Regions from separate parts of the Mesorhizobium sp. BR115XR7A genome, predicted to be linked through region 1. Evidence: riboswitches for the same ligand, from Rfam matches in the RefSeq annotation. Region 1 holds a riboswitch; each other region holds the start of a gene.

Region 1 (4,540 bases):
ATGATCCGACGACGCGCAATCGCCAGGGAAACGATGTCGGCATGAGCTATCGCTCCGCAATCTACTACACCGATGAGGAGCAGAAGCGTGTGGCGGAGGACACCATCGCCGATGTCGACGCCTCCGGCCTGTGGCCCGGCAAGGTCGTCACCGAACTCGCGCCGGCCGGAGCGTTCTGGGAGGCCGAACCCGAGCACCAGGACTATCTCGAGAAATATCCCAACGGCTACACCTGCCATTTCGTCAGACCAGGCTGGAAGCTGCCGGTTCGTGAAAAGGCGGTTTCATAAGGCTCACCAGCCGTTTTGGCAGCAGGTTGGGTGTAAACGCCCGTCGATTGCCAAGGATCATACGCATAGGGGCTGTTAGCCGCCGTCCGGCGGTTGACAGTTCGCTGCATTGCTGGCCAACTGCGCAGGTTGATTGATCATCGGGGATGAGCATGAAGAAGATCTACGAAAAGCCGGTGTTGGTGAAGCGGGAAAGACTCTCAAGTGTTGCGGCGGGACCGCTTTCTTCCAAGGCAGCCTGACCGGCCAGGCCGGCTTTCGGGCCTGGCTGGCCGAGTGATCGAATTGCTGGCGCGGGCAGGCTACGTCTTGCCCCGCTGGGCTTGAGAAGATGATTTCTTCGGAACCTGCGGCCCGCGCCGGGCAACTCACTGCAATTTTCATCCTGGATGTTTCTGCTTATACCGGGCCGCTGCTTTCCGGATGGATCGAGGCGGGAAACCGTGTTGGTGCGATCATCGTGCCTGGTTTTCAACGCCCATCCAGAGGCTTCAGCATTGGCAATTTTCGGCGCAGGCTGAGGCGCCGGCGTTTGCTCAGGCGCTATCTCGGCAACACGCCGGTAAAGCTGATCGAATTCCGCCGGCCTTACGACTGGAACGAGCTTGCCCGGCAATTGCCTGACATCGCCGCGGATGTGCTGATCTGCTTCGCTTTCCCGACCTTGATCCCACAGCAGCTGCTCGACCTCTTTCCCAAGGGCGGGCTTAATTTTCATCCGGCGCTGCTGCCCAATTACCGGGGGCCACATCCTCTCCATCGTCTTGTCGCGGATGGCCAGCATGCCGTCCATGGCGGCGTGACACTGCATAAGATGTCGGCCAATTTCGACGACGGCGACATCCTCGGACAAGTGCCGTTCACCGAAGCAGACTGGAGGTCGCGGCGGGATATGGTGGACAGCGTGGCGAGCGCTATGCGCCGGTTGGTGCGTGAGGTGGCGCCAGCCTATTGCAAGAATCTGGTGTCGGGGATGCGGCAGCCAGCCGGTGATTTCGTCTGGGCTCGACTTGAGCGGGACCACATGGCGATTTTGCCCGACATGTCGATCGGGCACGTTGCCCGGATGTGGCACGTATTGGGCGCTAAACCCGGTATCTATCTGGATGTCGCCGGCCGCCAGGTCAGGCTGGCCTTCCAGGTCAGGCGACTGGGTCCGCCAACCGGAAAGGGTCCGGTAAGGCGATGGGGGACGGTGGAGTTCGATCTTGCCAACGGCCGGGTTCGGCACCTCACCTACGGGCGCCTGCTCAAACGGCTGATGAAAATATACGCCTCGTTCCCACGCCCCCGGGCCGGCAGACCGTACGCTGAATTAAGGGTCTTTGGCCGGGTGGGCAGTGAAGCGGCACCACAGCCGCCAGCGAGTAGTCGCGGACACTGAATCCCAATAGTGGGAACCGTGGAAACTGCGTCCGCGGTTCCCATATCGCGATGGCAAACTACTTTCCGCAGTTGTTGTCATTCACGGTCGGCGCGGTGGCGTTGCCGTTGGCGTCCGTCTGTGCACCCTGCGGGTTGGTCGGGCAATTCTTGTCCGCATTGGAATTCATGTCGCCCGGCGTGGTGGTCGTGCTGTTGGTCGCGCCCGGATCGATCGTACTGGGCGAAGCCGGGGTGCTTGGGTCCACAGTGACGGACTTGCCGCTGCCGCCGGACCCATCCGCGCCCGCCGCGCTATTGCTTTGCGCCATGGCGGATGTTGCAACGGCAATGGTGAAGGCCGAAGCCGCGAGGATTTTCATGAACATGATTTGTCTCCATTTTCTGTGAACTCGTCGCCGGGAACGGTGCACGGTTTCGCGGAAATCATGAACCGCTCTATCTCTTGTTTTGACACAATCCCGAACGGAAAATTGATCCTGGAATCGCGTCCAGCGACTGGTGGGACAACCCCTCGGAATGGCGAAGGTTCCAGACAAATTTCCGCGCCGGCGATGCCCAATTGTCCTGGAGCTCGGGCAATGCTTTGGCGCGGCTTGCCAAAAAAACAGCTTTCCCAACCGTCCGAATGATGCTTTAACGCGCCTATCCACAGGGGTGCTCCGTACGGTCGGGGCTGAGACGGGGGCGGCAAGCCCACAGACCCTAGAAGCTGATCTGGGTAATACCAGCGGAGCGAGGCGGGCGATGTTTTCAGGCGCACAGGTTTCCCTATATCCAATGGCCGACGATTTCGTCGGCATCATTCTGGGCGCGCTCGGCGCGCTCGATCCGTACCGCGATAAGCTCAGGATCGAGACCGACGACATTTCGACCTTGCTGGTCGGGCCCCCCGAGGTGTTATTCCCTGCGCTGCGCGACCTTTTCGTGGCCGCGTCTGGCAGCGGCAGGCATTGCGTGCTGTCAGCCACCATTTCGCGTGGCTGCCCAGGCGAGCCGGATGACCCGATCTGCCGCTCCGACACGTTCGGCGGACCTGCCGGGCCACTCGGCCCGCGCAAGCAAGCCGCCATCACCGCAGTGCGCGGCGCGCCGGCCACTGGCCAGCCGGCGGCGGCGCAGTTCTCGCTCTATGTGATGGGCACTGACGACCACATGGACGAAATCTATGGCTGCATAGATTTCCTGAAGCAGTCCGGCGTCTACGATCGCTCCAAGAATTTCTGCACCAAGCTGCGCGGCGATGCCGGCGCGATCTTCTCGGCCCTCGATGAAGCCTTCTGCCGCTTCGGGCCCGGCGCCGGCCATGTAACCCTCGATGTCACGGTCTCGGCCAACAGTCCCACCGCCGTCTGAACCGCTCGTGGTCTCATCGTCATTCAACCCGCGTAACGTCGCGGGCTTCTTCGCAAAAACAGCGCCGGCCGTGATATCGATCGGTTTGGTGCTCGTGGCCTGGGAACTGTACGCAAACATTTCCGGCATCAAGCCGACGGTTCTGCCGGCGCCCTCGCGCGTCTTCGAACAGGCGATGCTCAATCGGGAAGCCTTGGTCGACAACGCCATTCCCACGGTCCGCGCCACGCTGATCGGTTTTGCCTGTTCGCTCAGTGCCGCCTTCGCCCTGTCGATGCTGGTCGACTTCTTCCAGCCTTTGCGGCGAGCGCTGTTTCCCATCTTCATAGTCAGCCAGACTTTGCCGCTGGTCGCCATCGCGCCATTGGTGGTGCTGTGGTTCGGCTTCGGGCTGACGCCCAAGATCATGCTGGTGGCGCTGGTCACCTTCTTCCCGATGCTGGTCGCGCTGGTGCAGGGCTACGAGGCTACCGAGGTGGAGATCGGTCAGATGCTGCGTGCCATGGGAGCAGGGCGTTGGCGTGTCTTCATGCTGGCACGATTGCCTTCGGCGCTGCCTTATTTCTTCGCTGGCCTCAGGATATCCATCACCTATGCCGTGGTCGGCGCCATTTTCGCCGAATATGCGGGCGCGGCCAAAGGGCTGGGCATCTACATGCTCAACGCCAAGAACAATTTCCGTCCCGACCTGGTGCTCGCCGCCGTCTGCGTCAGCGCAGCGCTCACCCTTGTCCTGTTCGGGCTGACGATGCTGCTGCAGCGTCTTGCCATGCCCTGGGAACGAGCCGCTGGCAGGCAAGGCGCCGGAAAAGGTCCAGAAGCATGAGCCGGCTCGAATTGCGGCATGTTCGCAAGGCGTTTGGCGGGCTCGATGTGCTCGCCGACATTTCGCTTCGTGTCGATGCCGGCGAATTCGTCTCGATCCTTGGACCTTCGGGAGCCGGCAAGTCGACGCTGTTCCAGCTTCTGACCGGCGCCGAGCATGGCGAGGGTGAGATGTTCTTCGACGGCGTGCCGCTCGACGATCACGGCAGGCATTTCGCCTTCATGCCGCAGCGCGACGCGCTGATGCCGTGGCGGCGCATCCTCGACAACACCACGCTCGGACTCGAGGTGCAAGGCGTCAGCCGCAAGGCGGCACGGAAGCGTGTGGCTCCGCTGATTGCCGAGTTCGGCCTTGCCGGCTTCGAGTGGCACTTTCCAGCGCAGCTCTCGGGCGGCATGCGCCAGCGCACGGCGCTTTTACGCACCGTGGTGCAGGAACGCGATATGTTGCTGCTCGACGAGCCGTTCGGCGCGCTCGACGCACTGACCCGCGCGGCCATGCAGCGCTGGCTCGAACAGATGTGGCGACACCACCACTGGACGGCGTTGCTGATCACTCATGACGTGCGCGAAGCCCTGTTCCTGTCCGACCGCATCTATGTGCTGTCCGCGCGGCCTGCCCGGGTCGTGCGCGAGATCAAGGTGCCGCTGCCGCGCCCGCGCGATCCCGCCAGCGCGGCCACGCG
Region 2 (4,540 bases), on a different contig from region 1:
GCGGCGCGGCCACGACCAGTGTTCCGGCCCGCGTCACCTGCCCGGGCGTTGCCGCCTCCCACCAGTCGGCGGCATCGCGTCCGAGATCCAGCACCGGTTGCTCGGCGCTTTCGAGCTCGCACCATGGCGCCAGCATGCCGCCGGCGAACCACGACGCATTGCCGCCGAGGCCATGCCTTGTCTCCGCAACGGTCACCGCCGCGCCGCGCGTGGCGAGTTCGAAGGCGACGGTGAGGCCGGCGATGCCGGCCCCTTTGACCAGCACCCTCATGACGGCTCCGGCGCCCCTGTCATGAGTGCTACGCCGGTCTTGTCAGCCGGCACATAGAGATCGCCACCCGCGCGATATTTCGCCGCCATCGCCGCCATGCCTTCCTTCTGTGCCTCGGCGCGGATGTCGTGGGAAATGCGCATCGAGCAGAATTTCGGCCCGCACATCGAGCAGAAATGCGCCACCTTGTGCGCCTCCTTGGGCAAGGTCTGGTCGTGGAAGGACCGCGCGGTTTCAGGATCGAGCGACAGGTTGAACTGGTCCTCCCAGCGGAACTCGAAGCGCGCGCGGGAGAGGGCATCATCCCTGACTTTCGCCGCCGGATGGCCCTTCGCCAGATCGGCGGCATGGGCGGCGATCTTGTAGGTGATCACCCCAATCTTGACGTCGTTGCGATCGGGAAGGCCGAGATGTTCCTTCGGCGTGACGTAGCAGAGCATGGCGGTGCCGAACCACCCGATCATGGCAGCACCAATGCCGGAGGTGATGTGGTCATAGCCCGGCGCAATGTCGGTCGTCAGCGGTCCAAGCGTGTAGAACGGCGCCTCGCCGCAAACGGCGAGCTGCTTGTCCATGTTCTCCTTGATCTTGTGCATCGGCACGTGGCCAGGCCCCTCGATCATCACCTGGCAATCCTTGGCCCAGGCGATCTGCGTCAGCTCGCCAAGCGTTTCCAGCTCGGCGAATTGCGCCGCGTCGTTGGCGTCGGCGATCGAGCCGGGACGAAGACCGTCGCCAAGCGAGAAGGACACGTCATAGGCGCGGCAGATGTCGCAGATTTCCGCGAAGTGCTCGTAGAGAAAGCTTTCCCGGTGATGCTGCAGGCACCATTTGGCCATGATCGAACCGCCGCGCGAGACGATGCCCGTGACCCGGTCGACAGTCAGCGGGATGTAGTGCAGCCGCATGCCGGCGTGGATGGTGAAATAGTCGACGCCCTGCTCGGCCTGCTCGATCAGTGTGTCGCGGTAGACCTCCCAGGTAAGGTCCTCGGCAATGCCGTTGACCTTTTCGAGCGCCTGATAGAGCGGCACCGTGCCGATCGGCACCGGCGCATTGCGTACGATCCATTCACGGATGTTGTGGATGTTGCGGCCGGTCGACAGGTCCATCACCGTGTCGGCGCCCCAGCGGATCGCCCAGACCATCTTTTCGACCTCTTCGGCCATCGAGGAGGTGACGGCGGAATTGCCTATATTGGCGTTGATCTTCACCAGGAAATTGCGGCCGATGATCATCGGCTCGCTTTCGGGATGATTGATGTTGGCGGGAATGATCGCACGCCCGCGCGCAACCTCATCGCGCACGAATTCCGGCGTGACGAAGTCTGGGATCGCCGCGCCGAAGGCTTCGCCGTCACGCTCAAGCTTGCCACGCAGCATCTCGCGGCCGAGGTTTTCGCGGATGGCGACGAACTCCATCTCGGGCGTGATGATGCCGGCGCGCGCATAGGCGAGCTGGGTCACCGCCTTGCCCTGCTTGGCCCTGAGTGGCCGGTTGCGAGTGAGAAATTCCGGCGTCAGGCGCTCGCCGGTCGCAAATCCGTTGTCCTCCGGCCGGACATGGCGGCCGTCATAGGCCTCGACATCGCCGCGCGCTGTGATCCATTCGTTACGAAGCCGGGCAAGGCCATTTTCGATGCTGGTTTCGACAATCGGGTCGGTATAGGGGCCGGACGGATCGTAGACGATGACGGGCGGTTCGCCGGCCGTCGGATGGACGGAGATTTCGCGCATCGGCACCTTGATGTGCGGATGGAGGACGCCGGACTTGTGAATCTTCCGTGAGGCGGGCAGCGGTCCCGTCGACACGGCTGGGGTGAGGGCATTCATCTTGAGGCTCCTTTGCTCATGCATTGGAGACCCAGTTCTGTGCCGGAAGGATGAAAAGACGCTTTTGTCGACCTGTTCAAAACAGGTCTTCGGGCGTGAACTCCCGCAAAGCGCTTGCACCGTCCCTACGCCAGTATGAACTGGATCAGGTTCAACGGGTCACTGCGCCGCGAAAGCCAGCAGTATCTCAGCCCCTTGCCGGGACTCCCCTGGTGAATGCGTCGAATTGAATGGGCCGGCGCTATTTTGTCAAGCGCATTCGTCCCGCAGCGGTGATCGACGACCAAACAAACCCAGCGGAAAAGCATGCTAGTATCGAGAGCAAGTGACGCCCCAGAGCAGCGGTGAAGCGCCCCCAATAAGGCGAGCCCTCATGCGGATTCGGTGCCTTTTCCAGCACGGTATTTTCGGGGCTTTCCGGAACGACGCTGCTGCCGCCCAGTTGGGTGAGATTGCTATAGATGTCTGTCTTGCTCGTCGTCGGCAATCCTTCCCCTTCGGCTAGACGCCCCGTCTGTTTCCCCAGAGCAGAACATGAAGCTGCGGCAGTACACGCGCCTCGAACCACCTGTCACGAGTCACCTTTTCAACCAGCCATTCCATGCGCCTCATCACACCGGCCATGTCGATGAACGCGTCTTCGTCGCCGGGACGCGGCGGCGTGTGATTGCCGGGCTGCAGATAGACGGGTAATTGCGGGTAGCGCGCCGCGGCGTCTTTGGCATAGGCATAGTCATCATCGTCGAAGACAACGAGCTTGAGCGCCATCTGCGGCTTATCCTGCGCCGCCTCTAAGCAGGCGTCGAACGCGGCCCAATCTGTCGTCATTTCGCTTGAGGGCGGCTTAGGGCTTAGTACCAGCACGTCGAGATCCGCGAACCATTGCTTAGACACCGAGCCTTGGGTTTCCAATGCAAAACGGTAGCCCTCACCATGCCCGCGGTCGATCAACTGGCTAAGCGGCTGGATGGCCGGATTGCCGCCCGACAGCGATACCATCACGGGCTGACCGCCGGAAAGCGCAATGACCTTTTGCCAAACCGCGTCGGGAGACATCATCTCCCAATCATGGCGGAAGCGACGGTCCACCGCATGCAGGCTGTCGCACCAGGAACAGCGATAATCGCACCCGCCGGTTCTTACGAACACCGTCGGCAAGCCGATCAGCACGCCTTCGCCCTGAATGGTCGGCCCAAAAATCTCGCTCACCCGGATTCCGGGATGCAACGCGCAAGTCATGGTCGGTATTCCGCCCAGGTTTTCGGCGTCTCGCTCACCCGCACGGCGGAGGTTTCGGGTAGCCGCACCTTGCACCAGTCGTAGAAGTGCCTGGCCAGGTATTCCGCTGTGGCATGGTCATGCCCAAGCACGTCGTTAAGATGCCGATGGTCGAAGGTCCCATCGATGTAGTGCTTGAACGCCGCCAGATCTTGGTAGTCGCGCACAAAGCCGTGTTCGTCCAGTTCGCCACCTGAAAGCTCCACTACGACGATGTAGTTGTGGCCGTGCAGACGTGCGCACTGATGACCTGGTGGCAAGGAGGTGAGCTGATGCGAGGCCGAGAAGTGGAACTCTTTGGTAATGTGGAACATTACGCGCTCCTTGTCTGGATAGCGTGGAGCCAGAAGTCTGCGTCCCCATAATCTGTCGGGTCGGTGATGCCGGCCAGATCGAATGCTTCGCGCCGTTCGACGCATGTCCCGCAGCGACCGCAATGACGTGCACCGCCCTTGTAGCAGGACCACGTCGCCTCGAACGGCGTGGCGTACTTTGCCCCCTCGCTGACGATGTCGGCCTTCGACATATTCACATACGGAGCGTACAGGCGGATATCGGCGTAGCCTGCGAGCGCATGGTTCTGCATCGTCTGAAAGGCGTCGATAAAAGCGGGCCGGCAATCGGGATAGATGAAATGATCTCCGCCGTGGACGGCAGTGGCCACCGCATCGGCCTTCTGCGCGGCGGCAACCCCGAAGGCGATGGCCAGCATGATGGCGTTCCTATTCGGCACCACCGTGATCCTCATGGAGTCTTCGGCATAGTGCCCGTCGGGCACGTCCACATTATCAGTCAGCGCCGAGCCGCTCAGGTTCCGGCCAACATCGCGGATATCGACGATCTGGTGCGGAACACCCAGCCGCTTGGCGCAGATAGCGGCAAAGCCGAGTTCCTTTTTGTGCCTCTGGCCGTAATCGAACGAAAGCAGGCCAATGAGTTTCTGCTCGGTCGCCACCTTGTGAGCGAGCGAAACAGAGTCCAATCCGCCGGAGCAGATGACGAGGGCATTCATGGTTTGAGTCCTTGTTTTGACCGGGTAAGGCTGCGACCGGAGATTTCTCTGCGTTCCCACTACTCCACGGAGCCGGTTTTGTGAATGGGGTGGACGCGATTGAGCCCACGTACCTTGTTGTCAGCGTCCCCAAGATGACTTTGCACG
Region 3 (4,540 bases), on a different contig from region 1:
CCTTCGGCGCCGCGATGGCCGCGAAAACGCTGGCGCATGGTCTGCAACTCGCCTAGGCGCCGCATGTTGCGCTTGCGCCGCGCCGTCACCCCGTAGCGCAGCCAGTGCTCCTCGCGCACGATCTGGCGGCCGAGCTTGTGCTGTTCGCGCTCTTCCTCTTCCAGCACCAGGTCGCGCCATTCCTCGAAATGGCCAAAGCCCTTGTCCAGCCTGCGCGTCTGGCCGCGATCGAGCCAGACTGTGGCGCGCGACACGCGCTCGAGGAAGCGGCGGTCATGCGAGATGACGATGAGCGCCGAGGAGGTCCGGACGAGCTCTTCTTCCAGCCATTCGATGACAGATAAATCAAGATGGTTAGTCGGCTCATCAAGAAGCAGGATGTCGGGCTCCGGCGCCATGACGCGGGCAAGCGCGGCGCGCCTGGCCTCTCCGCCGGACAGGTCGCCAGGCCGTTCTTCGCCCGACAGGCCGAGATGCTCCATCAGATAGCTGGCGCGGTAGGGATCGTCGGCGGGCCCGAGCCCGGCCTCCACATAGGCGCGCACGGTTGCAAAGCCGTCCATGTCGGGCATTTGCGGCAGATAACGCACCGTCGCCGAAGGCTGGCGGAACACCTCGCCGTCCTGTGGTTCGATCAGGCCGGCGGCGATCTTGAGCAGCGTCGACTTGCCGGACCCGTTGCGGCCGACCAGCGCGATCTTGTCGCCGGCCGAAGCGGTCAAGGCGGCGCCGTCGAGCAGCGGCGCGCCGCCGAAGGTCAGTCTTATCCCGTCGAGATTGAGAAGAGGCGGGGCCATGTCAGCTTTCGGGCAATGGATAGGGATGGGCGAGCAGCAGCGCGCGGCCATGGCCGAGCGCGATGTCGAGGCGGCCCCCGGTCTTGCCGAACTTGACCTCGTTGGAAATGGTCAGCGACGAACCGAACGCCACCTCGACCTTGTCGAGCGGCCATTTGGCGCCGGTGACGGTCAGGCCGGAGAGTTCGGAGAAGCCGAGAATCGAGAACAGCGTGCCGTCGGCATAATCGAAGCCGGCCCTGCCGGGCAGCAAGGGAACACCTTCCTGGGCGCCGCTGGTCAGAAACACATCCATTCCGGCTTCGGCCAGCCGCAGGCCAAGCGCCAGATGCAGGAAGGCGTGGTCGGCGCGCTTGCCGCCGAAGGCGCCCGCCAGCACAAGGCGGGTCGCCCCGCGCTCCAGTGCGGCCGCGATCGCCAGTTCTCCGTCGGTCTTGTCCTTTTCCGCCGGGAAGGTTTGCCGCGGCACGGCGGCGAGGTCGGCGGGCAGATCAGCCGGGACCGAGTCGAAATCACCCACCCACAGTTCCGGCACGAGGCCCAGCATCTGCGCATGGCCGATGCCGGCGTCGGCAGCGATGACGCGCGAGCCTTCGACCTGGCGGTCGAGCCGAGGCGTGCGGATGAGGTCGCCGCCAAGCAGGATGGTGAATGTGCTCATATCCCGTCGCCTTACCAGCCCGGCACGGGAAACGGAAGGCGGCAAAGTCCCACTTGCGCGGGTCATCGGCCCGGCCTATGTGTCGAAACGCTCTAACGGGGTGCCGGACGCGAATTTCGCGGGCCGGCTGAGAGGCAGTCTCGCCAACCCGCTGAACCTGATCCGGTTTGTACCGGCGGAGGGATTAGACGTTTCGGACACTCCGACGCCTCAATTCCTTTCAACGCAAACGAAGGAGGCGCCGATGCGCACGTTTTTATATTCTCTGGTCGCCGCCACGGCAGTAACCCTGTCCGGGCCGGCCTTGGCCAAGGACAAGCTGACCGTCTACACCTATGAGAGCTTCACCGCCGACTGGGGTCCAGGTCCCGTGGTGAAGAAGGAATTCGAGGCAGAATGCGGCTGCGATCTCGAGTTCGTCTCGGTCGCCGATGGCGTGGCGCTGCTCAACCGCGTCAAGCTGGAAGGCGCTTCGACCAAGGCCGACATCGTGCTCGGCCTCGACACCAATCTCACCGCCGATGCCAAGGCCTCGGGCCTGTTCGCGCCACATGGCGCAATAACGGACGTCAACGTGCCGGGCGGCTGGACCGACAACACTTTTGTCCCGTTCGATTACGGCTACTTCGCCGTCGTCTACGACACTGAAAAGCTGAAGAGCCCACCCAAGAGCTTGAAGGATTTGGTGGAGGGTAGCGCCGACGACAAGATCGTCATCCAGGACCCGCGCACATCGACGCCCGGTCTCGGCCTGCTGTTGTGGGTGAAGTCGGTCTACGGCGACAAGGCGCCGGAGGCCTGGGCCAAGCTCAAGACCAAGGTGCTGACCGTGACGCCGGGCTGGAGCGAGGCCTATGGCCTGTTCACCAAGGGCGAGGCGCCGATGGTGCTGTCCTACACCACCTCGCCGGCCTACCACATGGTCGCCGAGAACACCGAGCGCTATCAGGCGGCGTCGTTCGAGGAAGGCGAATATCTGCAGATCGAGGTCGCGGGCATCACCACGACCGGCGCCAAGAATCCGCTGGCGGAAAAGTTCATGGCCTTCATGACTGGGCCGAAATTCCAGGACGCCATCCCCGAGACCAACTGGATGTTCCCGGCCGGGAAGACCGACAAGCCGCTCAACCCCGCCTTCGACAAGCTGGTCAAGCCGACCAAGACCTTGCTGTTCAGCCCGGAGGAGGTCGCGGCCAACCGCAAAGCCTGGGTCGATGAATGGCTGGCGGTGATGAGCAAGTAGGTTTTGTGGGCTAATCTCGTGAGATGAACGCTCTCCGGCGATGCTCCCTAAGCTTCACCCAATCGTTGATGTGCGGTGTGCAAACCCGCTCTGATCCCCGCATCACAGCCGGCGTGATAGGGCTCGCCGCCATCGCCATTTTGATCGGCGGAGCGTTTGCGGGGCTGCTTGTCGAAGGTGCTCGCGATTTTTCCGGCGCTTGGGCTGCGTTCGATCTCTACCTGTTCCGGGTCGTGCGCTTCACGCTCTGGCAGGCGGCCCTGTCGACGCTGCTCTCGGTCGGGCCGGCCCTGCTCGTGGCGCGGGCGCTGTCGCGGCATCCACGGTTTTTCGGCCGTGCCTTCATCCTGCAGCTCTTCGCCGTGCCGCTGGCGCTGCCGGGCATCGTCGCGGCGCTCGGTATCCTGGCGCTCTATGGCCGCGCCGGCTATTTCTCCGGCTTTCTCAGCGCCGTCGGCGGCCAGGGTTGGCCGGGCATCTATGGCCTGTCCGGCATTCTCGTCGCCCATGTCTTCTTCAACCTGCCGCTGGCCACACGTCTGCTCCTCGAGGCGCTGCGGACCATTCCCTCCGACCAGTGGCGGCTGGCGAGCCAGCTCGGCATGGGGGCGCGGCCGGCATTCCGGCTGATCGAGTGGCCGACGCTGCGTGCCGCGCTGCCCGGGGTCGCCGGACTTGTCTTCATGCTGTGCGTCACATCCTTCACCATCGTGCTGACGCTCGGCGGCGGGCCGGCCGCGACGACGCTCGAAGTCGGCATCTATCAGGCATTGCGCTTCGATTTCGATCCCGCGAGGGCTGTCGCTCTGACGCTGCTGCAGATCGCCTTGACCTTCATCGTGGTGCTGGCGTTGACCCGACTCGGAGCCGACGTCGTCGGCGACGTCAACCTGCCGGTCGCGCCGCGCCGCTACCTCTCCGTCAACAGGACCGAAGCCTGGCTGAACGCGACGCTCATCGTGTTGGCCTTGCTGTTCGTTGCGGGGCCGATGGCGGCGACCGTGGCGGCCGGCCTTGGCGCCGACCTCGGCCGGCTTGCAGGCGAGGCCACTGTCCGTCAGGCGACGCTGACCAGTGCCGTGCTCGCTTTCCTTTCGGCATTGCTTTCGGTGATGCTTTCGCTGGCATTGACCATGGCGCGCAGGGCGCTGGCGTCGAACCGCCGCTTCGGGGCAAGGACACTGCTCGAACATGCCACCGATACCGGCGCCGGGTTTGTCCTGGTCGTGCCGCCGATCGTCGTCGGCGCCGGCTGGTTCCTGTTGCTGCGCCATGTCGGCGATGTGTTAGCCATCGCCCCGCTCATGGTCGTCACCGTCAACGCTGTCATGGCGATGCCTTTTGCGCTGCGCGCCATCCGTCCCGCCTATGATGCGGCAAGCGAGCGTCACGAGCGGCTTTGCGCGCAGCTTGGAATTTCCGGCTGGTCAAGACTGTGGCTGGTCGACTGGCCGACGTTGCGGCGCCCGCTGGCCACCGCTTTTGCCTTCGCCATGGCACTGTCGCTCGGCGATCTCGGCGTCATCGCCCTGTTCGGCAGTGATTCCGTGCAGACCTTGCCCTACCTTCTCCTGGCGCGCATGGGCAGCTACCGAACCGAGGACGCCGCCGGCTTGGCGCTGCTGCTCGGCCTTGTCTGCCTGGCACTGGTGCTGGCAGCGGACCGGCTGGGAAAGGAGACGGCCCGCAATGTCTGACGGGGCGGCTGGCGGCAAAGGGGTTTCGGTGCGGCTGGACAAGGTTTCGTTCAGCTATGGCGAGACGTTGTTCACCTTCGATGCCGAGTTCACGGCGGGGCAAATCACCGCCATCATGGGACCGAGCGGCTCCGGAAAGTCG

Evidence for each region. Region 1 has a riboswitch for thiamine pyrophosphate ahead of LB557_RS07395 (YkoF family thiamine/hydroxymethylpyrimidine-binding protein). Riboswitches for the same ligand answer to the same signal wherever they lie in the genome.
Region 2: another riboswitch for thiamine pyrophosphate. It lies ahead of thiC (phosphomethylpyrimidine synthase ThiC); the one in region 1 lies ahead of LB557_RS07395 (YkoF family thiamine/hydroxymethylpyrimidine-binding protein).
Region 3: another riboswitch for thiamine pyrophosphate. It lies ahead of thiB (thiamine ABC transporter substrate binding subunit); the one in region 1 lies ahead of LB557_RS07395 (YkoF family thiamine/hydroxymethylpyrimidine-binding protein).

The regions. Positions count from the first base shown of each region.
Region 1 covers NZ_JAIUHW010000003.1:112,538-117,077, reverse strand. The annotation lists gene msrA (peptide-methionine (S)-S-oxide reductase MsrA) at 1-290, shown strand, start outside; gene LB557_RS07405 (formyltransferase family protein) at 622-1,674, shown strand; gene LB557_RS07400 (hypothetical protein) at 1,733-2,041, opposite strand; TPP riboswitch at 2,317-2,430, shown strand; gene LB557_RS07395 (YkoF family thiamine/hydroxymethylpyrimidine-binding protein) at 2,421-3,029, shown strand; gene LB557_RS07390 (ABC transporter permease) at 2,992-3,855, shown strand; gene LB557_RS07385 (ABC transporter ATP-binding protein) at 3,852-4,540, shown strand, end outside.
Region 2 covers NZ_JAIUHW010000014.1:174,667-179,206, reverse strand. The annotation lists gene thiO (glycine oxidase ThiO) at 1-271, opposite strand, end outside; gene thiC (phosphomethylpyrimidine synthase ThiC) at 268-2,103, opposite strand; TPP riboswitch at 2,208-2,324, opposite strand; gene queE (7-carboxy-7-deazaguanine synthase QueE) at 2,605-3,342, opposite strand; gene queD (6-carboxytetrahydropterin synthase QueD) at 3,339-3,695, opposite strand; gene queC (7-cyano-7-deazaguanine synthase QueC) at 3,695-4,393, opposite strand.
Region 3 covers NZ_JAIUHW010000005.1:332,646-337,185, reverse strand. The annotation lists gene LB557_RS13410 (ABC-F family ATP-binding cassette domain-containing protein) at 1-797, opposite strand, end outside; gene LB557_RS13405 (thiamine diphosphokinase) at 799-1,458, opposite strand; TPP riboswitch at 1,545-1,659, shown strand; gene thiB (thiamine ABC transporter substrate binding subunit) at 1,703-2,701, shown strand; gene thiP (thiamine/thiamine pyrophosphate ABC transporter permease) at 2,770-4,398, shown strand; gene thiQ (thiamine ABC transporter ATP-binding protein) at 4,391-4,540, shown strand, end outside.